DNA from 3 places in the Bacillus sp. EA-CB0995 genome. Region 3 is predicted to be linked to each of the others. Evidence: a T-box and tRNA genes for the amino acid it is inferred to sense, from the RefSeq annotation. Region 3 holds a T-box; the other regions hold tRNA genes.
What was found. The T-box of region 3 lies ahead of tyrS (tyrosine--tRNA ligase). A T-box ahead of a tRNA ligase gene usually reads a tRNA of that ligase, here a tRNA-Tyr.
Positions count from the first base shown of each region.

Region 1: it encodes a tRNA-Tyr, which carries the amino acid that the T-box ahead of tyrS (tyrosine--tRNA ligase) is inferred to sense. The anticodon was not compared.
Region 2: it encodes a tRNA-Tyr, which carries the amino acid that the T-box ahead of tyrS (tyrosine--tRNA ligase) is inferred to sense. The anticodon was not compared.

Region 1 covers NZ_CP169269.1:4,221,595-4,229,481, forward strand. The annotation lists gene queG (tRNA epoxyqueuosine(34) reductase QueG) at 1-585, opposite strand, end outside; gene ACEWFJ_RS21645 (hypothetical protein) at 625-834, opposite strand; tRNA gene ACEWFJ_RS21650 (tRNA-Gly) at 1,211-1,284, opposite strand; partial or broken gene ACEWFJ_RS21655 (DsbA family protein) at 1,398-2,052, opposite strand; gene ACEWFJ_RS21660 (transglycosylase domain-containing protein) at 2,495-3,265, opposite strand; gene ACEWFJ_RS21665 (hypothetical protein) at 4,385-4,615, opposite strand; gene ACEWFJ_RS21670 (hypothetical protein) at 5,064-5,255, opposite strand; tRNA gene ACEWFJ_RS21675 (tRNA-Leu) at 5,378-5,459, opposite strand; tRNA gene ACEWFJ_RS21680 (tRNA-Cys) at 5,466-5,539, opposite strand; tRNA gene ACEWFJ_RS21685 (tRNA-Gly) at 5,550-5,624, opposite strand; tRNA gene ACEWFJ_RS21690 (tRNA-Gln) at 5,630-5,704, opposite strand; tRNA gene ACEWFJ_RS21695 (tRNA-His) at 5,818-5,893, opposite strand; tRNA gene ACEWFJ_RS21700 (tRNA-Trp) at 5,904-5,977, opposite strand; tRNA gene ACEWFJ_RS21705 (tRNA-Tyr) at 5,992-6,074, opposite strand; tRNA gene ACEWFJ_RS21710 (tRNA-Thr) at 6,083-6,158, opposite strand; tRNA gene ACEWFJ_RS21715 (tRNA-Phe) at 6,172-6,247, opposite strand; tRNA gene ACEWFJ_RS21720 (tRNA-Asp) at 6,256-6,331, opposite strand; tRNA gene ACEWFJ_RS21725 (tRNA-Met) at 6,334-6,410, opposite strand; tRNA gene ACEWFJ_RS21730 (tRNA-Val) at 6,431-6,506, opposite strand; tRNA gene ACEWFJ_RS21735 (tRNA-Glu) at 6,511-6,585, opposite strand; tRNA gene ACEWFJ_RS21740 (tRNA-Ser) at 6,595-6,686, opposite strand; tRNA gene ACEWFJ_RS21745 (tRNA-Asn) at 6,690-6,764, opposite strand; rRNA gene rrf (5S ribosomal RNA) at 6,774-6,889, opposite strand; rRNA gene ACEWFJ_RS21755 (23S ribosomal RNA) at 6,996-7,887, opposite strand, start outside.
Region 2 covers NZ_CP169269.1:96,740-104,626, reverse strand. The annotation lists rRNA gene ACEWFJ_RS00590 (16S ribosomal RNA) at 1-241, shown strand, start outside; rRNA gene ACEWFJ_RS00585 (23S ribosomal RNA) at 379-3,300, shown strand; rRNA gene rrf (5S ribosomal RNA) at 3,351-3,466, shown strand; tRNA gene ACEWFJ_RS00575 (tRNA-Asn) at 3,476-3,550, shown strand; tRNA gene ACEWFJ_RS00570 (tRNA-Thr) at 3,554-3,626, shown strand; tRNA gene ACEWFJ_RS00565 (tRNA-Glu) at 3,650-3,724, shown strand; tRNA gene ACEWFJ_RS00560 (tRNA-Val) at 3,730-3,805, shown strand; tRNA gene ACEWFJ_RS00555 (tRNA-Tyr) at 3,822-3,904, shown strand; tRNA gene ACEWFJ_RS00550 (tRNA-Gln) at 3,974-4,048, shown strand; tRNA gene ACEWFJ_RS00545 (tRNA-Lys) at 4,054-4,126, shown strand; tRNA gene ACEWFJ_RS00540 (tRNA-Gly) at 4,134-4,208, shown strand; tRNA gene ACEWFJ_RS00535 (tRNA-Ala) at 4,213-4,285, shown strand; gene ACEWFJ_RS00530 (glycerate kinase) at 4,581-5,732, shown strand; partial or broken gene rocF (arginase) at 5,891-6,783, shown strand; gene cdaA (diadenylate cyclase CdaA) at 6,989-7,813, shown strand; gene ACEWFJ_RS00515 (CdaR family protein) at 7,806-7,887, shown strand, end outside.
Region 3 covers NZ_CP169269.1:1,056,230-1,064,116, reverse strand. The annotation lists gene refZ (forespore capture DNA-binding protein RefZ) at 1-291, opposite strand, end outside; gene ACEWFJ_RS05595 (GAF domain-containing protein) at 528-1,007, shown strand; gene megL (methionine gamma-lyase) at 1,019-2,194, opposite strand; gene rpsD (30S ribosomal protein S4) at 2,545-3,147, shown strand; gene ACEWFJ_RS05580 (transporter) at 3,201-3,353, opposite strand; gene ACEWFJ_RS05575 (mechanosensitive ion channel family protein) at 3,489-4,055, opposite strand; gene tyrS (tyrosine--tRNA ligase) at 4,117-5,373, opposite strand; T-box leader at 5,439-5,665, opposite strand; gene ACEWFJ_RS05565 (LysE family translocator) at 5,734-6,366, opposite strand; gene acsA (acetate--CoA ligase) at 6,538-7,887, opposite strand, start outside.

The DNA of each region.
Region 1 (7,887 bases), 1.3 Mb from region 3:
AATGCACTTTGTACAACTCCCGCATTGATCTTCAATTGGAGTATCTGGAGGAAAAGGAATATTTGTAATCATCTCACCTAAATAGACATACGAACCAAACTCTGGCGTAATAATGGAGCAGTTCTTTGCACTCCATCCAATGCCCGCTCGCTCTGAAACAGCTCGATCACTTAATTCTCCCGTATCTACCATCGACTTTACTGCTATCCCCGGTAAACGTTCAATTAAATATGCTTCCAGCTTCTCTAAACGATCACGCAAAACAAGATGATAATCTGTACCCCAAGAGGCACGGCAAAAAATACCTCGTCGCTCACCGCGTTTGCTTAGCGGTGCATTTTTTAGTTTTGAAGGATAAGCCAATGCAATAGCAATAATTGATTTTGCACCCGGTAATAATAATTGCGGATTCGTTCTTTTCTCTATATCCGATTCTTCAAATCCAGATTGATATCCTAATTGTTGCTGCTGCATAAGTCGTTGCTTTAACTCTTCAAATGGCGAAGCGCTTGTAAAGCCTATTTTATCAATTCCAATTGTTTTACTATAAGCTATCACATCTTGCTTTAATTGTTCGAAGTTCACACTTACTCTGCTACTGAAAATGTGTACAAACATACCCATTTAGAGTTTTCCAGCTTCTACAAACCCAATCGTTTGTGTCGTTCCCCATAGGCCTAATTTTTTGCCTAGCCATCGGTATATATATGTTGATTGATTAAATTCATACAACATATTCTGCTTATTGAGGTTCCGCCTCTTTTCAGTAACAGTTTTACCACCTTTCTTTTTATAAAGTGAAACTTCCATCAGTGGGGTTTTTTGAGCCCCCACTGATGGAAAGCCCGCCCAATCGGGCTTTTACTGGCAGTTATCCACCACCTATCTTCCTCGCTGCTCTCTCAACCTTGAGGTGGGGGTCTTACCGCCCACGAATAGCGGGATACAATCCATATAGAGGTTGCTGTTCACACTTTAATGTCCTCATTAATTATGTTTCATTTATATTTACAAACGATTCACTATTTCTTAATATATTTCACTGATAAACATTTCACTTTATTATAACAACATATATCATAGGAAATTCCACATTACTATTTTCACGCATATTCATGCATTCCAAACATAAAAAAACGCAATACCTCGTTTATCTGAGAAACGAAACACTGCGTTGATCACAATTATTATAGAAATTTGGAATGATATCTGGAGCGGGTGAAGAGAATCGAACTCTCGACCAGAGCTTGGAAGGCTCTTGTTTTACCACTAAACTACACCCGCAAATATAAAGAAAATATTAATTTTTTGTTAACTTATGTTAAGAAGTATAGCATGGAATATAAGGTGTTGCAAGAATTTTATCGAAAAAAGTCGAAAAAGTGATGAATCACTCATCACTTTTTCGACTCTTTATCAATTGCAGCTTTAATACTATCGTAGTCCGGATTAACAAGCTTACCATTTACGTATATGGATGGTGCACCTTGTACTTTTAATTTCTCAGCAAGGTCAAGATCCTTCTGTACTTTATCTTTTATTTCCTTACTATTTAAATCTTTTTTAAATTCCGCTACATCAATACTAGGAAGCTTTTGTTTTACTATATTTACTAATAGATCCTCTGTAATCCACTCTTCTTGTTCATTCTGTTGATTGTGATATATTTCATCATAAAATGTCCAAAAAGCTTTTGGATCTTGCTTGTAAATTGCTTCCAGCAGCTGCTCCTAAATCAGAATCTTTCCCAATAAATGGAAAATTAATAAAATGCAGCTGAACTTTCCCTTTGTTAATATACTCTTCTTTTAAACGTGGTAATACCGTTGCATCCCATGTACGACAAGCTGGACATTTAAAATCTCCAAACTCAACAATATGAATCGGAGCATCTTTCTCTCCTAACGATTGTTGTGTGCCATATGAAAATGTATCTTTTCCTTTTTCCGTCTTATTACTCACAATGCTATATGCAATCGTCCCAATTACAATCAGTACCGCAACAGTAAAAATAACACCGAGAATTATAATATTTTTTGATTTCATACACATTCCTCTTTAATGTTTTTTATTCTTTGTATGATGCTTATATACATTACTCATGATATCAATTCTCATATAAACAGTCCATTGAAGTTGCTCATAAAATAAGCAAAATTAAACAAATGTGACAATATTGTGTCTCACTTTTCTTAAATTCATTCACGTAAAGTGAAACTTCCATCAGTGGGGGTTTCTTCATCCCCCACCTATCTTCTTCGCTTCTCTCTCAATCTTGAGGTGGGGGTCTTACTGCCCACGAATAGCGGGATAAAGTGAAACTTCCATCAGTGGGGGTTTTCTTTATCCCCCACTGATGGTTAGTTGAACCAATCGGGCTCTTACGGGCAGCTATCTCCCACCTATCTTCTTTGTTTTCTCAGAATCTTGAGGTGGGAGTCTTACTGCCCGTTAGTGCGGGATAAAAAAGAGTAAGTTCATTTTGAACTTACTCTTAACTAACCGCCTTTACATGCTGTACTGGTTGATTTTTAGGAATATCCTGACGAATGACAAGCTTTTCATTTGTAGCTTGTACATATTCTGCATGAGTAATATACCCTTCTTGCTCCATAAGCTTTAACACAATATTACGTCTTTCCACAGCTTTATCATAATGTTGTATTGGTGAATAATAAGTTGGAGCTTTCACAACAGCTGCAAGCATAGCACTTTCACTCAATGTTAATTGATCTACCTCTTTACCGAAATAAAGTTTGGCTGCTTCCTCAACTCCCCATGCTCCTTCTCCATAATAAATATTGCTTAAGTACAATTTTAAAATCTCATCTTTCGTAAATGTTCGTTCTATTTTTTTTGTATAGAAAACTTCATCCCATTTACGAGAAAATGTTCGTTCATTTGTTAAAAAAACATTTTTTGCAAGTTGCTGAGTTATTGTACTACCACCTTGTACAACATGACCAGCTTTTATATTTTCTACTGTCGCTCTGACAATTGCAATATAGTCTAATCCATTATGATGATAGAAGCGCTTATCTTCAGTTGCAATAAATGCATTACCTAATTGTTCTGGCACCTCAAAATGAACAGGTACTTTCAATTTACTTATATCTTTGTTTTCAATCATTTTATTTCCAGCAAATAATAATGCACAGCCTAGTAATAATAATAATAATATAAGAGCTCTATAAAAAATTTTTGTTATCGAAGTTAAAGTAATATGATGATCAAAAGCAGTACGATGTACTGTTCGTTCTTTCACAACAGACACCCCCATTTCTTCTAACATTCATTGTTCTTAATTTAAGAATACCTTGCTTTTTAAAAATATCCAATCGATTTCTCTTACAACTTCCTTACAAAGTTGTAATTTAAATGAAAGAAAAAAACGTTTTCTACTACGGTAGAAAACGCTTGATATAATCAAATTATCTACGCCTATTATACGTCTAGAAACACAAAAAAAACGAGTTATCCTCGTCTAAACAGTACCGATGGTCGGGGTCGAACCGACACTCCTTACGGAACACGATTTTGAATCCCACTCAAACCATCAATCCTTATAAATAACTATACATCAAGGTTTATCGCATTTGTGAAAAAATCGTTGCATCAGATTCCTGTTAATTATACCTCTGTTCGTCAGGAATTTAAAGCGTTTTTTTATTAAACCTACATAACCCCTGCTTCTTATATTTCTGAATTAAGTGGACTTCATACTCTCTTGCGTCTTCTTCCAAATCAAACTCTGCCACGAACTTATATGTAAGTTTTCCTCTCTCCATCAAGCCTCTGTGTTCCGAGTTTTTTCTATAAGTAAATAAAAATAACTATTGTTTTTGATGAGTATTCATAAAAACAGAACCTAAATCCACAATTTTACTCAGAAAAAATTGCAAAAGCATCATATTTTCAATAAAATTAATTGTGAAAATTTAATCGTACGATTGGAGAGGTAGATCATTAGAAAATTTATAGTATCTTATCTGTATTCTTTTATTAGCTTGATTATTTCAGCAAATCTGTTGGGACTGATTATGTCTCCAAATTTATTAGATTGGAAAAATGTTTTAGGTCTTACTATAATGATGATAATTTATGGGGCACCTATGGTTTTAATAGGATGTATAATAGGTGAATTATTATATAGATATTATATAGTACCTAAATCCCTACCTTTTAAATTAGCTTTAGTTATGTATTCTCTATTAGGTAGTATAGTAATGTTATTAATTAGAACTTTAATTGGTGGGATTCCTCAAAATATTAATGAAATATTCAATTTGAATTTTTTTCTACTTTCGACTGTTTGTTCTATAATTTTTTTTATAAAAAGAAATACATACAAATAAAAAAGACAGCCTCATTGACCGCCTGTTACTTACCACTGCCATCCAAGATGAATTAGTTCATCTTTAAGTTCTGCTCTTTCCCAACTGCTTTTTGTATGTCTTAATTGGTCTGCTTTAACTTCGACCTCATGGTTCCATTCGTCTATTGTATAGCTTTGTTCGTCAATTATAGATGGCTCTCTCAATCCGATTAACGATCCAACATATAAAACTGAGACAGCTATAGACATAAGTATAATTAGTTTTGTTCTAGTCTTCATACCGCACCCCCACCTATGAACATTTTACCACAAAAAAAGAGAGCATTAGCTCTCCTTAATTAATTATTCGTAATCTTACTTCTTGAATTCTAATTTGATTACATTGTTGAACAAGGCATAGCCTTGAACGCATGGTTAAGGGTTTCGCCTTTGACCATATTATAAAATGAGAATTTTATTATCTCTTCTTGAACTAACTGGGCAGTTTAGTTTAACAACTATTAGTTACCATCAACGGTAAAGTAAAAAATTCATAGAGGGTAGCGTTAAAATTCGATAATAGGCTATTTCAGGGCTTTGTGCAGTGTTTATGAAAACTTCACAAATAAATCAAGTTTGATATTGAAAGAAGGATATATGCCATTTCCATGTTATAAAAACAAAATATGATAATTTCAGTAATAGAGAGGTTTCTATTGCTAACTTAAGAATTCTTAATGTCTTTTTGTTAGAGATCCACCAGCTCTTTATTTAATGTATTCTTTGCGACTGAAAGCTCGCTTTGGTAATACTGTATAGTTGCTGGTCTTAGATTTCTTAAGTGGCAATCTTTAATAAAGAAAGAAAATGCTTCTTCATCATTTATTCTTTGTGTGATTAAGTTCAACTCAGTATCTGTCAGTTCTCCACGACGTCTCATTATAAAAACCTCCTATGCGTCTGATTCGATGCACACGATTTTGACTTATTTCTGTCGTGTAAAAAAAGACAAAATAAAAAAGCCCTCACATATGAGAAGCCTTGATTTAAAGCTATTTACAGTACCGATGGTCGGGGTCGAACCGACACTCCTTACGGAACACGATTTTGAGTCGTGCGCGTCTGCCAATTCCGCCACATCGGCATAATATGGAGGCGGCAACCGGATTCGAACCGGTGGTAAAGGTTTTGCAGACCTCTGCCTTACCACTTGGCTATGCCGCCATATTAAATTTGGAGCGGAAGACGGGATTCGAACCCGCGACCCCAACCTTGGCAAGGTTGTATTCTACCACTGAACTACTTCCGCAAAAATGGCTGGGCTAGCTGGATTCGAACCAGCGCATGACGGAGTCAAAGTCCGTTGCCTTACCGCTTGGCTATAGCCCATCGAATTATTAATACATTATATGACTTATTATCATTTTTATTACTTTAAATATCCAAACTCGACATTTAGTATATTATCATAACTAATTTAATTTGTAAAGTAATATTAAAAATGGGGCGACTGATGGGAATCGAACCCACGAGTGTCGGAGCCACAATCCGATGCGTTAACCACTTCGCCACAGCCGCCATGCTGTGTTGGCAGGGGCAGTAGGAATCGAACCCACGCCGGAGGTTTTGGAGACCTCTGTTCTACCGTTAAACTATGCCCCTATATAAAATGTAAATGGTGGAGGGGGCAGATTCGAACTGCCGAACCCGAAGGAGCGGATTTACAGTCCGCCGCGTTTAGCCACTTCGCTACCCCTCCGACTTACATGGTGCCGGCTAGAGGACTTGAACCCCCAACCTACTGATTACAAGTCAGTTGCTCTACCAATTGAGCTAAGCCGGCATTATATCTAAAATGGTGGCTCGGGACGGAATCGAACCGCCGACACGAGGATTTTCAGTCCTCTGCTCTACCGACTGAGCTACCGAGCCTTCATAAATGGCGGTCCCGACCGGGGTCGAACCGGCGATCTCCTGCGTGACAGGCAGGCATGTTAACCACTACACCACGGGACCATTGGTTGCGGGGACAGGATTTGAACCTGCGACCTTCGGGTTATGAGCCCGACGAGCTACCAGACTGCTCCACCCCGCGACGATATTTATAAATTTATATGGTGGAGGATGACGGGATCGAACCGCCGACCCCCTGCTTGTAAGGCAGGTGCTCTCCCAGCTGAGCTAATCCTCCAAAGTGGTGACCCGTACGGGATTCGAACCCGTGTTACCGCCGTGAAAGGGCGGTGTCTTAACCACTTGACCAACGGGCCAAAATATTATGGCGGAGAGCAAGGGATTCGAACCCTTGATACGCTTATGACGTATACACGATTTCCAATCGTGCTCCTTCGGCCATCTCGGACAGCTCTCCAATTGGCTCCGCAGGTAGGACTCGAACCTACGACCGATCGGTTAACAGCCGATAGCTCTACCACTGAGCTACTGCGGAATACTGTAAGCCTGGCAACGTCCTACTCTCACAGGGACAAAGTCCCAACTACCATCGGCGCTAGAGAGCTTAACTTCCGTGTTCGGTATGGGAACGGGTGTGACCTCTCTGCCATCATTACCAGACTGTATTTAATTGAGACAATCATCATTATACTTTATTCAAAAATAAAGTCAACAAGTTTTTATATTCTCTCAAAACTAGATAACATCAATGTAGTATACATATTGTATGGTTAAGTCCTCGATCTATTAGTATTCGTCAGCTCCACATGTCACCATGCTTCCACCTCGAACCTATCAACCTGATCATCTTTCAGGGATCTTACTAGCTTAACGCTATGGGAAATCTCATCTTGAGGGGGCTTCATGCTTAGATGCTTTCAGCACTTATCCCTTCCGCACATAGCTACCCAGCTATGCCCTTGGCAGAACAACTGGTACACCAGCGGTGCGTCCATCCCGGTCCTCTCGTACTAAGGACAGCTCCTCTCAAATTTCCTACGCCCACGACGGATAGGGACCGAACTGTCTCACGACGTTCTGAACCCAGCTCGCGTACCGCTTTAATGGGCGAACAGCCCAACCCTTGGGACCGACTACAGCCCCAGGATGCGATGAGCCGACATCGAGGTGCCAAACCTCCCCGTCGATGTGGACTCTTGGGGGAGATAAGCCTGTTATCCCCGGGGTAGCTTTTATCCGTTGAGCGATGGCCCTTCCATGCGGAACCACCGGATCACTAAGCCCGACTTTCGTCCCTGCTCGACTTGTAGGTCTCGCAGTCAAGCTCCCTTATGCCTTTGCACTCTACGAATGATTTCCAACCATTCTGAGGGAACCTTTGGGCGCCTCCGTTACTTTTTAGGAGGCGACCGCCCCAGTCAAACTGCCCACCTGACACTGTCTCCCGGGTCGATAAGACCCGTAGGTTAGAATTTCAATACAGCCAGGGCGGTATCCCACCAGCGCCTCCACCGAAGCTAGCGCTCCGGCTTCAAAGGCTCCCGCCTATCCTGTACAAGCTGTACCAAAATTCAATATCAGGCTACAGTAAAGCTCCACGGGGTCTTTCCGTCCTGTCGCGGGTAACCTGCATCTTCACAGGTACTATAATTTCACCG
Region 2 (7,887 bases), 960 kb from region 3:
CGGATTGTAGGCTGCAACTCGCCTACATGAAGCTGGAATCGCTAGTAATCGCGGATCAGCATGCCGCGGTGAATACGTTCCCGGGCCTTGTACACACCGCCCGTCACACCACGAGAGTTTGTAACACCCGAAGTCGGTGGGGTAACCTTTTTGGAGCCAGCCGCCTAAGGTGGGACAGATGATTGGGGTGAAGTCGTAACAAGGTAGCCGTATCGGAAGGTGCGGCTGGATCACCTCCTTTCTATGGAGAATTGATGAACGCTGTTCATCAATATAAGTTTCCGTGTTTCGTTTTGTTCAGTTTTGAGAGAACTATCTCTCGAAAATATATGTTCTTTGAAAACTAGATAACAGTGTAGCTCATATTTTTTTAATTTTGGTTAAGTTAGAAAGGGCGCACGGTGGATGCCTTGACACTAGGAGTCGATGAAGGACGGGACTAACACCGATATGCTTCGGGGAGCTGTAAGTAAGCTTTGATCCGGAGATTTCCGAATGGGGAAACCCACCATACGTAATGGTATGGTATCTTTATCTGAATACATAGGATAATGAGGACAGACCCAGGGAACTGAAACATCTAAGTACCTGGAGGAAGAGAAAGCAAATGCGATTTCCTGAGTAGCGGCGAGCGAAACGGAATCTAGCCCAAACCAAGAGGCTTGCCTCTTGGGGTTGTAGGACATTCTATACGGAGTTACAAAGGAACGAGGTAGACGAAGCAGCCTGGAAAGGCTCGTCATAGAAGGTAACAACCCTGTAGTTGAAACTTCGTTCCCTCTTGAATGTATCCTGAGTACGGCGGAACACGTGAAATTCCGTCGGAATCCGGGAGGACCATCTCCCAAGGCTAAATACTACCTAGTGATCGATAGTGAACCAGTACCGTGAGGGAAAGGTGAAAAGCACCCCGGAAGGGGAGTGAAAGAGATCCTGAAACCGTGTGCCTACAAATAGTCAGAGCCCGTTAACGGGTGATGGCGTGCCTTTTGTAGAATGAACCGGCGAGTTACGATCCCGTGCGAGGTTAAGCTGAAGAGGCGGAGCCGTAGCGAAAGCGAGTCTGAATAGGGCGTTTAGTACGTGGTCGTAGACCCGAAACCAGGTGATCTACCCATGTCCAGGGTGAAGTTCAGGTAACACTGAATGGAGGCCCGAACCCACGCACGTTGAAAAGTGCGGGGATGAGGTGTGGGTAGCGGAGAAATTCCAATCGAACCTGGAGATAGCTGGTTCTCCCCGAAATAGCTTTAGGGCTAGCCTCAAGTGTGAGAGTCTTGGAGGTAGAGCACTGATTGAACTAGGGGTCCTCATCGGATTACCGAATTCAGTCAAACTCCGAATGCCAATGACTTATCCTTGGGAGTCAGACTGCGAGTGATAAGATCCGTAGTCAAAAGGGAAACAGCCCAGACCGCCAGCTAAGGTCCCAAAGTGTGTATTAAGTGGAAAAGGATGTGGAGTTGCTTAGACAACTAGGATGTTGGCTTAGAAGCAGCCACCATTTAAAGAGTGCGTAATAGCTCACTAGTCGAGTGACTCTGCGCCGAAAATGTACCGGGGCTAAATACACCACCGAAGCTGCGGATTGATACCTATGGTATCAGTGGTAGGGGAGCGTTCTAAGTGCTGTGAAGTCAGATCGTAAGGACTGGTGGAGCGCTTAGAAGTGAGAATGCCGGTATGAGTAGCGAAAGACGGGTGAGAATCCCGTCCACCGAATGCCTAAGGTTTCCTGAGGAAGGCTCGTCCGCTCAGGGTTAGTCAGGACCTAAGCCGAGGCCGACAGGCGTAGGCGATGGACAACAGGTTGATATTCCTGTACCACCTCTTTATCGTTTGAGCAATGGAGGGACGCAGAAGGATAGAAGAAGCGTGCGATTGGTTGTGCACGTCCAAGCAGTTAGGCTGGTAAGTAGGCAAATCCGCTTACCGCGAAGGCTGAGCTGTGATGGGGAAGCTCCTTATGGAGCGAAGTCTTTGATTCCCCGCTGCCAAGAAAAGCTTCTAGCGAGATAAAAGGTGCCTGTACCGCAAACCGACACAGGTAGGCGAGGAGAGAATCCTAAGGTGTGCGAGAGAACTCTGGTTAAGGAACTCGGCAAAATGACCCCGTAACTTCGGGAGAAGGGGTGCTTTCTTAACGGAAAGCCGCAGTGAATAGGCCCAAGCGACTGTTTAGCAAAAACACAGGTCTCTGCGAAGCCGTAAGGCGAAGTATAGGGGCTGACACCTGCCCGGTGCTGGAAGGTTAAGGAGAGGGGTTAGCGCAAGCGAAGCTCTGAACTGAAGCCCCAGTAAACGGCGGCCGTAACTATAACGGTCCTAAGGTAGCGAAATTCCTTGTCGGGTAAGTTCCGACCCGCACGAAAGGTGTAACGATTTGGGCACTGTCTCAACCAGAGACTCGGTGAAATTATAGTACCTGTGAAGATGCAGGTTACCCGCGACAGGACGGAAAGACCCCGTGGAGCTTTACTGTAGCCTGATATTGAATTTTGGTACAGCTTGTACAGGATAGGCGGGAGCCTTTGAAGCCGGAGCGCTAGCTTCGGTGGAGGCGCTGGTGGGATACCGCCCTGGCTGTATTGAAATTCTAACCTACGGGTCTTATCGACCCGGGAGACAGTGTCAGGTGGGCAGTTTGACTGGGGCGGTCGCCTCCTAAAAAGTAACGGAGGCGCCCAAAGGTTCCCTCAGAATGGTTGGAAATCATTCGTAGAGTGCAAAGGCATAAGGGAGCTTGACTGCGAGACCTACAAGTCGAGCAGGGACGAAAGTCGGGCTTAGTGATCCGGTGGTTCCGCATGGAAGGGCCATCGCTCAACGGATAAAAGCTACCCCGGGGATAACAGGCTTATCTCCCCCAAGAGTCCACATCGACGGGGAGGTTTGGCACCTCGATGTCGGCTCATCGCATCCTGGGGCTGTAGTCGGTCCCAAGGGTTGGGCTGTTCGCCCATTAAAGCGGTACGCGAGCTGGGTTCAGAACGTCGTGAGACAGTTCGGTCCCTATCCGTCGTGGGCGTAGGAAATTTGAGAGGAGCTGTCCTTAGTACGAGAGGACCGGGATGGACGCACCGCTGGTGTACCAGTTGTTCTGCCAAGGGCATAGCTGGGTAGCTATGTGCGGAAGGGATAAGTGCTGAAAGCATCTAAGCATGAAGCCCCCTCAAGATGAGATTTCCCATAGCGTTAAGCTAGTAAGATCCCTGAAAGATGATCAGGTTGATAGGTTCGAGGTGGAAGCATGGTGACATGTGGAGCTGACGAATACTAATAGATCGAGGACTTAACCATATAATATGAAGCAAATGTTATCTAGTTTTGAAGGAATATACCTTCATAAGTCTGGTAATGATGGCAGAGAGGTCACACCCGTTCCCATACCGAACACGGAAGTTAAGCTCTCTAGCGCCGATGGTAGTTGGGACTTTGTCCCTGTGAGAGTAGGACGTTGCCAGGCTTGCATTATTCCGCAGTAGCTCAGTGGTAGAGCTATCGGCTGTTAACCGATCGGTCGTAGGTTCGAGTCCTACCTGCGGAGCCATATGCTTCCATAGCTCAGCTGGTAGAGCACTTCCATGGTAAGGAAGAGGTCACCGGTTCAAGCCCGGTTGGAAGCTTGTGCGAAGTATTAAAACTTTTTGGCCCGTTGGTCAAGTGGTTAAGACACCGCCCTTTCACGGCGGTAACACGGGTTCGAATCCCGTACGGGTCACCACTTTTGGAGGATTAGCTCAGCTGGGAGAGCACCTGCCTTACAAGCAGGGGGTCGGCGGTTCGATCCCGTCATCCTCCACCATATAATTTTCAATGTCGGAGGGGTAGCGAAGTGGCTAAACGCGGCGGACTGTAAATCCGCTCCTTCGGGTTCGGCAGTTCGAATCTGCCCCCTCCACCATTTATTTTTAAAAAATAACCTTACAAAGGTTTATTTTTTTGGTGAGACAAGCATACTAGTAAATATTAATGGGCTATAGCCAAGCGGTAAGGCAACGGACTTTGACTCCGTCATGCGCTGGTTCGAATCCAGCTAGCCCAGCCATTTACGAGCCATTAGCTCAGTTGGTAGAGCATCTGACTTTTAATCAGAGGGTCGAAGGTTCGAGTCCTTCATGGCTCATCATTTTGCGGAAGTAGTTCAGTGGTAGAATACAACCTTGCCAAGGTTGGGGTCGCGGGTTCGAATCCCGTCTTCCGCTCCAACTTGGGGCCTTAGCTCAGCTGGGAGAGCGCCTGCCTTGCACGCAGGAGGTCAGCGGTTCGATCCCGCTAGGCTCCATACAAATAAAAGAAAAGCTTGAAGTCCAATATTGGATTTCAAGCTTTTTTTGTTTATCCCCCGCGACTCGCGTACGGTAAGACTCTCATTTCAAGATTCTAAGAAGTTAAACAAGATATGATAGAGCTTTCCGTCAGTGGGGAATGGAGATTTACTGATGGAAGTTTTACTTTATTCCGCTATCTTATTTATTTTGAAGATGGAGTTTTCTTGTTGATTTTTTGATAAATTAGAACGAGATATATTTTGTAATATGTTTAATGGTTTTTCATACAGTAAAAGGGAGTTGTTTCATGTGAAGATTATCATTGCGTCTGATTCTTATAAAGAAAGTTTAACTGCATTAGAAGTATGTGAAGCAGTAGAGAAAGGATTTCGCTCTATATATCCAGAAGCAGAGTATATAAAAATTCCTATTGCAGATGGTGGGGAAGGAACAGTACAAGCTCTTGTTGATGCAACAAAGGGAAGAATCGTGAATATCCCTGTTACAGGTCCATTAGGAAATTTAGTAGAAGGATTTTACGGTCTCTCTTCAGATAAACGGACCGCTTTTATTGAAATGGCAGCTGCCTCTGGTTTACACCATGTTCCACTTGATAAAAGGAATCCACTCCTAACGACAACAAAAGGAACAGGAGAACTCATTTTACACGCGCTAGAACAAGGAGTTCATCATATTGTTTTAGGGCTTGGGGGAAGTGCTACAAATGATGGAGGAACAGGAATGTTATCCGCTTTAGGTGTGCGTTTTTTTGATAGCGATAATCGCGTTATAGAGCCGAATGGTGGGAATTTAGATTCTATTACTTCTTTTGATATGTCACAGTTAGATTCTCGTTTAAAGAAGGTTAAAATTGAAGCAGCTTGTGACGTTGCGAATCCGTTAACAGGAGGAACAGGGGCATCGTTTGTATTTGGAAAACAAAAAGGTGCCACAGACGAGATGGTAGAGAGGTTAGACTGTAATTTGAAGCATTATGCCCAATTAATCAAACAAACTCTTCATAATGATATTGAATTTATCCCAGGAACAGGTGCTGCGGGCGGACTTGGAGCGGCTATCGTTGCCTTTTTACATGGTACCCTTAGAAAAGGTATTGATATTGTACTTGATTACACGAATTTTAATGCTCATTTGCAAGGTGCAGATTTAGTGATTACGGGAGAAGGACGAATTGATGAACAGACAGTGTATGGGAAAGCACCAATAGGAGTGGCAAAACGTGCTAAAGAGCGTAATCTTCCTGTTATTGCAATTGCTGGAGCTGTTCATTCGAATCATACTCCTATTTATGAAGAAGGTGTTGATGCTGTATTTAGCATTGTTTCAGGAGTAATGACATTAGAAGAAGCGTATGAAATGGGAAAAGAAAATATTTATATAACAGCACGAAATATTGCAGCTGTATGGAAACTTGGATTACAAAAACATCTCTATTCGTAAGAGATGTTTTTTTTATGCATATTTTAACGGAAAAATCTAACTTTATCACTTCTTTATATTGTATTAAGTGTATATAAATACAAAAAAATGTCGAGTTGAGTCAGACAATAGAAAAGATTTAAAATATTTAGTGAAAGCATAAAAGGGGGAGATCATCTATGAAGAAAGAAGTTTCAATTGTGGGAGTACCAATGGATTTAGGACAAACGCGCCGCGGTGTTGATATGGGAGCGAGTGCAATTCGTTATGCTGGAGTTGTTGAAAGAATTCAAAATATAGGATATAACGTGGAAGACTTAGGGGATATATGTATTGAAAGAGAATTTCAAATAAATGAAAATGAAAAGTTAAAAAATCTTGAGCAAGTTGTAAAAGTATGTAACGAACTGGCAAGTAAAGTTGATACTATTATTGAGAAAAAAGTTTCCCGCTTGTATTGGGCGGCGATCATAGCATTGCAATTGGAACACTTGCTGGAATTGCAAAGCATTATAAAAATCTTGGCGTTATTTGGTATGATGCGCATGGAGATTTAAATACAGAAGAAACTTCTCCATCTGGTAATATTCATGGCATGTCATTAGCTGCAAGCTTAGGACATGGTCATCCATCACTTGTTAATTTATACGGTGAGTATCCGAAAGTGAAAAAAGAAAATGTGGTTATCATTGGTGCTCGTTCTTTAGATGATGGAGAGAAAGAATTTATTCAAAAAGAGGGCATAAAAGTTTTCACTATGCATGAAATTGATCGTATGGGAATGACGGCAGTTATGGAAGAAACGATTGCATACTTATCACATACAGATGGCGTACATTTATCTTTAGATTTAGACGGTCTTGATCCACATGATGCACCTGGCGTGGGGACTCCAGTTATGGGTGGATTATCATATCGTGAAAGCCACTTGGCAATGGAAATGCTTGCTGAATCAGGTATTATTACATCTGCCGAGTTTGTGGAAGTAAATCCAATTTTAGATGAGAAAAATAAAACTGCAATTGCGGCCGTTGCATTAATGGGATCTTTATTTGGTGAAAAGTTGAAATAATTTTAAAAAGCAGCTGAAAAGCTGCTTTTTTTATTTTAAAATAGAGGTATAGCAACAAAGAATGTTAATGCCTCCCTTTTTAAAGTCTGATATCTAACGAATGTATTGTCAGGTTTAGGAAGGAGGTTTGAAATTGTAGTTCATATAATGTATGTTATAATTAACTAATTGTTGTAAATTACATATAGATGGAGGAAGGGTCAGAATGCCTTTTGGAGATATGAATGTTTTTTTGAAATATCTCAGCACTATAGTAGATATTGGCCTTGTATGGTTTGTTATATATAAATTAATTCTTGTAATCCGTGGTACAAAAGCTGTACAACTTTTGAAAGGGATTACGGTAATTATTATTGTTCGCATTTTAAGTTATGTTTTTGAATTGCATACTTTGCAATGGCTTATGGATCAAGCATTAACTTGGGGATTTTTAGCGATTATTATCATTTTTCAACCAGAGTTAAGACGTGCCCTTGAGCAGCTTGGACGAGGAAGTTTATTTTCACGTGGAAGTAATAAAGAGGATGATGAACAGGAGTCTGTCGTCAATGCTGTTGTAAAGGCAACAGAATATATGGGAAAACGTCGGATTGGTGCGCTTATTACAACGGCTAGAGAGACTGGTATGGGAGATTACATTGAAACAGGAATCCCACTAAATGCAAATATTTCATCAGAGCTATTAATTAATATCTTTATACCGAATACACCCCTTCATGATGGGGCGGTCATTATGCAAGGAAATATTATTAAAGCAGCTGGTTGTTACTTACCATTATCAGAAAGCCCGTTTATTTCTAAAGAATTAGGAACGCGTCACCGGGCAGCAATGGGAGTAAGTGAAGTAACAGACAGTTTGACAATTGTTGTATCAGAAGAAACTGGGCAAATTTCCTTAACAAAAAATGGTGAATTACATCGTGATTTGAAAAGTGAACAATTAAAGGAAATGCTTATGAAAGAGCTAAGTGGAAATATAAAAGAATCTTCTTCATCTTTATGGAATTGGAGGAGAAAACGTCATGGATAAGTTAATGGATAACCATTGGTTTTTAAGGGGAATTTCATTATTGTTGGCAATTATGCTTTACATGTCAACAAACC
Region 3 (7,887 bases):
TCTTCGCTCAAATTGATATTGTAAAATATTGCGTACCATCTGAAATAATACTTCTTTTGAAGACAAAAAATTCCGCTGTTCAAATGTCATTTCAATTACACGTAAGTACCCCTCTAAAAAGTCTGACACCAACTGTTCCAGCAACCCTTGTTTTCCAGCGAAATAATACGAAATATTGGCAGCATTGACATTTGCTTGTTTTGCTATATCACGCACCGATGTACCATCATATCCTTTCGCATAAAATAGCGAAATTGCCGCATCGATAATCTTCTGTCTTGCCTGTGTCATATACTTACTCACTCCCTTTCGTAGAACAGCTTTTATTCTTTAGCAAGCAGTAAGAGCCCGTTGGTTCAACTAGCCATCAACGGAGGACGCCCTCCTCTACTGATGAAAGTTTCACTTTTATGTAAATTTCTTGACTTTTAGGACAAATTCCTTTAATTTTCTATCGACAAAGTCATGCGAATTATAGCCTATTTTGCAATGATTTTACATTTTACTAGAGAAAGGGCGGCGTTTTTATGTTTACATCAGAAGGATATACAGGTACACGCGAGGAGCAATACGAAACAGTAATCAAACAGCTCGATGCATTATTAACAGGTGAGGCAAATGTAGTAGCTAACTTAGCAAATGCATCTGCTTTACTCAATGTGTTTTTACAAGATATTAACTGGGTGGGCTTTTATGTAACGGAAGGGAATCAACTTGTACTTGGACCATTTCAAGGATTACCAGCTTGCGTTCGTATCCCATTTGGCCGTGGTGTATGCGGCGCAGCAGCGGAAACAAAAACGACGCAACTTGTCGCTGATGTTCATCAGTTCCCTGGGCATATCGCCTGTGATGCAGCTTCTAATTCAGAAATTGTTGTACCACTTATCAAAAACGGTGAAGTCATTGGCGTACTAGACATCGATAGCCCAAATAAAGGTCGTTTTGATGAAATCGATCAAACATATTTAGAGAAATTTGTAGAAACTTTGTTAAACCATATATAAAAAAACGGCTCTTAAGATAGAGCCGTTTTTTCTTTTTGCAGCGCTTGTGCTAAATCTACTACGACATCTTCCCACGCCTCAAGTCCTGCGGATAAGCGTAGTAAATTATCATAAATACCCATCTGCTCACGAATATGTTTTGGAATAACCGCATGTGTCATCGTTGCTGGATGCTGAATTAATGTTTCTGTATCACCAAGGCTAACTGCAATTGCAATTAACTTTAAGTTATCCATCAAAGCCTGTGCCTCTTCTTTTCCACCTTTTACTGTAAACGACAGCACTCCACCGCCGCGCTTCATTTGTTTATTTGCAAGCATCCCTTCCGGATACCATACATCTTCTACTAATTCATGATTTCTCAGAAAAGCAGCAATTTTTTCTGCATTTTCAGAGTGGCGATCCATCCGCACTGCTAATGTTTTTAAACCGCGCAAAAGCAGCCATGCATCAAATGGTGACATAATTCCTCCAACATCTTTGCGAATCGGACGAATTTTTTCTGCAAGCTCTTTTGTTTTACAAATCGTAACACCCGCGACAACATCACCATGACCGCCAATATATTTTGTCGCACTGTGCAAAACAACATCGCAGCCTAATGTAAGCGGTCTTTGTAAATATGGTGAACAAAACGTATTATCAACAATAACGAGAAGCCCATGCTGCTTTGCTACTTTTACAACAAGTTCTAAATCAATAAGTTTCATCGTTGGATTAATTGGTGTTTCTACAAAAATAATCTTCGTATTCGGTTGAATACTATTTGTAATCTCTGCTTCTGTTTCCATCTCACATAATGTATGCGTAATTGCAAATTTCTCCTCTAACACTTCTAAAAATCCATACGTACAACCGTATAATCCGTTAGAACAAACAATATGATCTCCCGCTTTTAAAAAGGCTAAAAGCGTCCCTGAAATAGCTGCCATTCCGGAGCCAAATGCAAGCGCAGCTGCCCCTTCTTCTAAAGCTGCCATTCTTTCTTCAAATAACTCAACTGTTGGATTGCCAAGTCTAGAATAAATGTAAGCTGAATCATATCCAGCAAAACTCGCTTCCCCTTGCTGAGCTGTTTCAAATGTATACGTAGATGTTTGAAATAACGGAGGTGTTAAACTCCCTTTATACTGCGCAGCATCATACCCGTGATGGACTAGCGTCGTTTCGATATGTTTCTTTTTCATACAAACATCCCCCTTATACTCCATACTATGTAAGCGTTTTCTATCTGTTGCTATCCTTTCCATGAGCATTCATAAAATTCCTTCTTGCATTTTTCCAAAATTTATATGTATAAAATAAAAATTGATATTCTTGACTCCCTCCTAATAAACAGATATAATAGCCTTTGTGTAAAATAAAAAGGCAGCCTTGTAATGTGAGTTTATTGTTTGTATTTTGTTCCTCACGAAGAGGTGTATCGTGTAACTCCCTGCTGCTGGAGCGAGGGTACATGAAAATGAAATACGCATAAATGTCAATTACGTCTGTTTTTATTTTACAAAAATAAAAACATCTAAAGGAGGAGTCATTCATGGCTCGTTATACAGGTCCATCTTGGAAACTTTCTCGTCGTCTTGGAATCTCTCTAAGCGGCACAGGTAAAGAATTAGAAAAACGCCCTTACGCACCAGGTCCACACGGTCCTAACCAACGTAAGAAACTTTCAGAATACGGTTTACAATTACAAGAAAAACAAAAACTTCGTCACATGTACGGCATGACTGAGCGTCAATTCCGTCGCACATTTGACCAAGCTGGTAAAATGATGGGTAAACACGGTGAAAACTTCATGATCCTTCTTGAAGCTCGCCTTGATAACCTAGTTTACCGCATGGGCTTAACTCGCACTCGTCGCGCTGCTCGTCAATTAGTAAACCACGGCCACATCATGGTAGATGGCGCTCGCGTTGATATCCCATCTTACCGCGTTAAACCAGGCCAAACAATTAGCGTTCGCGAAAAATCTCAGAACCTAGCTGTAGTTAAAGAAGCTATCGAAGTTAACAACTTCGTACCTGAGTACTTAACTTTCGATGCTGACAAATTAGAAGCTACTTTCACTCGCTTACCAGAGCGCGCTGAATTAGCTGCTGAAATCAACGAAGCGTTAATCGTAGAGTTCTACTCTCGTTAATGATGAAAAGCCAATCCTTTTGGATTGGCTTTTTTCGTTTTATAAAAAAATTATTATTTAAGCTTTATATTCATGGTTTCATTACGTTCTGGTTTCTCTACATAAACATGTTGTTCACTTTGATTCTTTTGTAAGTGAGTTTTTTCATTTTCTGCTAACTGTCCTGCGTTCAGTAACGAAAAGATAATTAATGCTTCTAGTGACATATAGTTAAGCTCCTTTTTTCTATCACTTATGATACTTACATCATACAAGCTTGTTATGAACTTGAAGTGAACATACGGAAAATTTTTGAACAAAAAAAGACTCCGGTATCACATACCGAAGTCTTATATATTCTCTTACGCTATTTCTTTACGCTTTTCTCCTAAAGAGTAGTTCACAACTTTTGTAATTGAGCTGTTTGGAATGAAGTAAATCTCCCCTTCTTCTGCAACTAGCTGCGTCGTACGAAGCCCTACTTCTTCGACAATACCATCGATATCATTAATTTTCACTTTATCGCCAACTGAAAATTGATCTTCAAAAATAATAAAGAATCCTGTTACAATGTCTTTTACTAAGTTTTGTGCACCAAAACCAATTGCTAAACCGGCAACACTTACCCCAGCAAGAAGTGCTTTAATATCGATTCCTACTGTGTCTAAAACCGTCACAACTACCATGAAATACACAACATAATGAACAATATTTTGACAAAGCTTCGTTAATGTCGCCTCACGTCTTTCATTCGTGCGAACAGGCGCTTTGCTGCTCATCTTAAAAATTTGTTCAATTCCTACACAAGTTACGCGAATAACCACTTTTGCAACAATAAAAATAATAATAATTCTTAGGATAGTTCCCCCAAAGCTCATTAATTTTTCTGGGTTTAAAATATAATCTTCGAAAAATTTCTGAATATCCAAAATATTAACTCCTCTCCTTTAAAATGCAAAAAGCGTAAGGATTCTTACGCTTTTTCGCATATTAGTAACGAATTAAGAAATATTTTTTCTTACCGCGGCGAATGATTGTAAATTTGCCTTCAATGCGGTCTTTTTCTGTTACCGTGTAGTCTAACTCTTGTGTACGTTCACCATTCACATAAACCGCGCCATTTGTAATGTCTTCACGCGCTTGACGTTTTGATGGTGAAATTTTACTTTCTACAAGTACATCCACTAGTAATGCATCTTCTGTGTTACGCTCCACAGATGGTACATCCTTAAAGCCTTGTTCGATTTCTGCTGCTGTTAATTCTGCAACAGAACCGCTAAATAATGCTGCTGAAATTTTGATTGCTTGCTCTAATGCTGCTTCGCCGTGAACAAGTTTTGTCATTTCAGAAGCTAATGCTTTTTGTGATTCACGTTTTTCTGGTGCTTCTGCTACTTGTTTTTCTAATTCAAGAATCTCTTCATGAGATAAGAATGTGAAGTATTTTAAGTATTTAATAACATCGCGATCATCTGTATTAATCCAGAATTGATAGAACTCGTATGGCGTTGTTTTTTCTGGGTCTAACCAAACTGCGCCGCCTTCTGTTTTACCAAACTTCGTACCGTCAGATTTCGTTACAAGCGGTACTGTTAATCCAAACGCCTTCGCATCTTCTTCTGATTTACGGATTAATTCAAGACCAGCTGTAATGTTCCCCCATTGGTCACTACCACCAATTTGTAATTTACAGCCGTATGTTTGGTATAAGTTTAAGAAATCGTATGATTGTAAAATCATGTAGCTAAACTCTGTAAATGAGATACCTGTTTCTAAACGAGATGCAACTGTATCTTTCGCTAACATGTAGTTTAGGCCGAAGTTTTTACCGATATCGCGTAAGAATGTGATTAAATCTAAAGAACCAATCCAATCGTAGTTGTTTGCGATAATCGCTGGATTACCTGCTTTTTCAAAATCTAAGAAACTAGAAAGCTGCTCTTTAATGCGCTCACTGAAAAAGGCAACTGTTTCTTTCTCATTTAATGTACGCTCTGCTTTTTTACCACTTGGATCACCAATTAAACCTGTACCTCCGCCAACAAGTGCGATTGGTTGGTGTCCCGCTTGTTGGAAGCGACGCAGTATTAAAATTGGAAGCATATGACCAATATGTAAACTGTCAGCTGTCGGATCAAAGCCACAGTATAATTTCACACTTTCTTTCTCTAGCAACTCTTGTAAACCTTCTGCATCCGTTTGTTGATTAATCAAACCACGGAACTCAAGATCTTGTAAAATGTTCATCAAATTCACTCCTTTAGAAATAGTTTTTGCGCGGATTTTAAAAACATAAAAAAATCGCCCCTTCAATAAGGGACGATTTTACTCATCGCGTTACCACCCTAGTTGCAGGCAAAAAACCTGCCACTTCATTCACATAACGGCTTATCACCGTCTTTCCCCTTTCGGATGAAATCCAATCGAAGAAAGATGCTCCAGAGGTGTAATTCACGATCATTTATGTGCTGATTTCCACCGACCATCAGCTCTCTAAAACAGGGAAATGATCACTACTGTTCCCTTTCCACGCTCGATTATTTATATATTTTCTTTTATACCATCAATTGTATATGCATGTCAAATGAGCTTTACTTATGAAAATGACTACGGTCTTTTTTCCAGCGCTAATTTAATACCAAATGCCACAAGTACAAAACCGCTTATACCTTGAATAGCCCGCTCTGTAGACGGCTTTTTCATCCATGTCCGAATTGCATTGATTAAATAAATATAGAGTATAAACCATAGAAAGGTTAAAACTGTATATGTCATTCCCATAATAAAAAGTTGAAAAAACATATTTCCATCATGCTGTATAAATTGTGGTAAAAATGTTAAAAAGAAAATAGCTACTTTTGGATTTAACAAATTAGTAAGAAAACCTTGCCGGAAGCAAGGAGCACCCTGATACTTATTTTTAACTGTAATATCCTCCGTTTGTTTTCCTTTCTTTCGTATAGACCATAATGATACGCATCCTAAATAAATAAGATAAATAGCACCAATATACTTAAAAATAGAAAATAAAAATGCCGATTTAACAAGAATTGCAGAAATCCCAAGTACAGCTGCTAACGTATGAATACTTAAACCGCATAGAATACCAAAAACAGTTTTCATTCCGCCTTGTTTTCCCTGCAATATTGTATTCTGAGTTACTAATCCCGTATCAGGTCCTGGCAAAATAATAAGAAAAATTGACATAGCCACAAAAAGATAATATTGCGTCACTAACATCCCTCCACAGGTTAAACTTTTTCTTTATCCCATTGTATTAACATTCTTGCATCCTCTGTTGCATTTTACATATTACAATAAGTTATATGTAACGCTGAACAATTTGAACACAATTTCACTATACTCTAAACAAGAAAGGCCTGAACCAAGTGTAGTTCAGACCTTTCTTACTTAATCTTCCATCGTAGACAAGTCTCCTGTTGGCAAGTTTAACTCCCAAGCCTTTAATACACGGCGCATAATTTTACCGCTTCTCGTTTTCGGTAATTTATCACGGAATTCAATTTGACGAGGAGCCGCATGAGCAGCTAATCCTTTTTTCACAAATTGACGAATATCTTCTTTTAATTCATCGGACGCTTCATATCCTGCGCGCAGTGCGATAAACGCTTTAATAATTTCTCCGCGTACTGGATCCGGAATACCAATTACACCAGCTTCAGCTACAGCAGCGTGCTCGATTAATTTACTTTCTACTTCAAATGGACCAACGCGCTCACCTGACGTCATAATAACATCATCAATACGCCCTTGGAACCAAAAGTAGCCATCTTCATCCATATACGCAGAGTCACCTGATACATACCAGTCTCCTGGCATAAAATAAGACTCATATTTTTGCGGGTTATTCCAAACAGCACGCATCATCGATGGCCAACCTTTCGCAATCGCTAAGTTCCCCATCGTATATGGCGGCACTTCATTTCCTTCATTATCAACAATTGCTGCCTTCACGCCTGGAATTGGTTTTCCCATTGACCCTGGACGAATTTCCATACAAGGATAGTTACAAATAACTTGTCCTCCTGTTTCTGTCATCCACCATGTATCATGAATGCGAAGACCAAATACGTTCATTCCCCAACGAATTACTTCTGGATTTAACGGCTCACCAACACTTAACACATGGCGTAGCTGTGATAAATCATACTTTTTAAGCGTATCGTTACCAGCACCCATTAGCATGCGGAATGCTGTCGGAGCACTATACCAAACCGTTACACCATAATCTTGCAACGCTTCATACCATGCCTCTGGACTAAAGCGTCCTCCTACAATAACGTTTGACGCCCCGACTAACCACGGTGCAAATATACCGTAGGCAGTTCCTGTTACCCAGCCTGGATCAGCTGTGCACCAGTATACATCGTCTTCTTTTAAATCTAACACCCATTTTGCTGTTTGATGATGCTGCACCATTGCATTTTGAACGTGCAACACGCCTTTTGGTTTCCCTGTAGAACCAGATGTATAATGTAAAATAAGTCCATCTTCTCTTCCAAGCCATTCAATATTCAATTTATTAGAAGCTTTTTCAAAAAGTGGATTAAACGCTGTAATTTTACCGCCTTCTTCTACATTTTCACCAACGACAAATACCGTTTTTAATGCTGGTAAATCATTAAGGGGTATGCGCTCTAACAATTCTGGCGTTGTCACAAGCACTTTTGCTTCACTATCCACTAAGCGGTCGCAAACAGCCGCTTCCATGAAAGCTTCAAATAATGGTCCGACGATTGC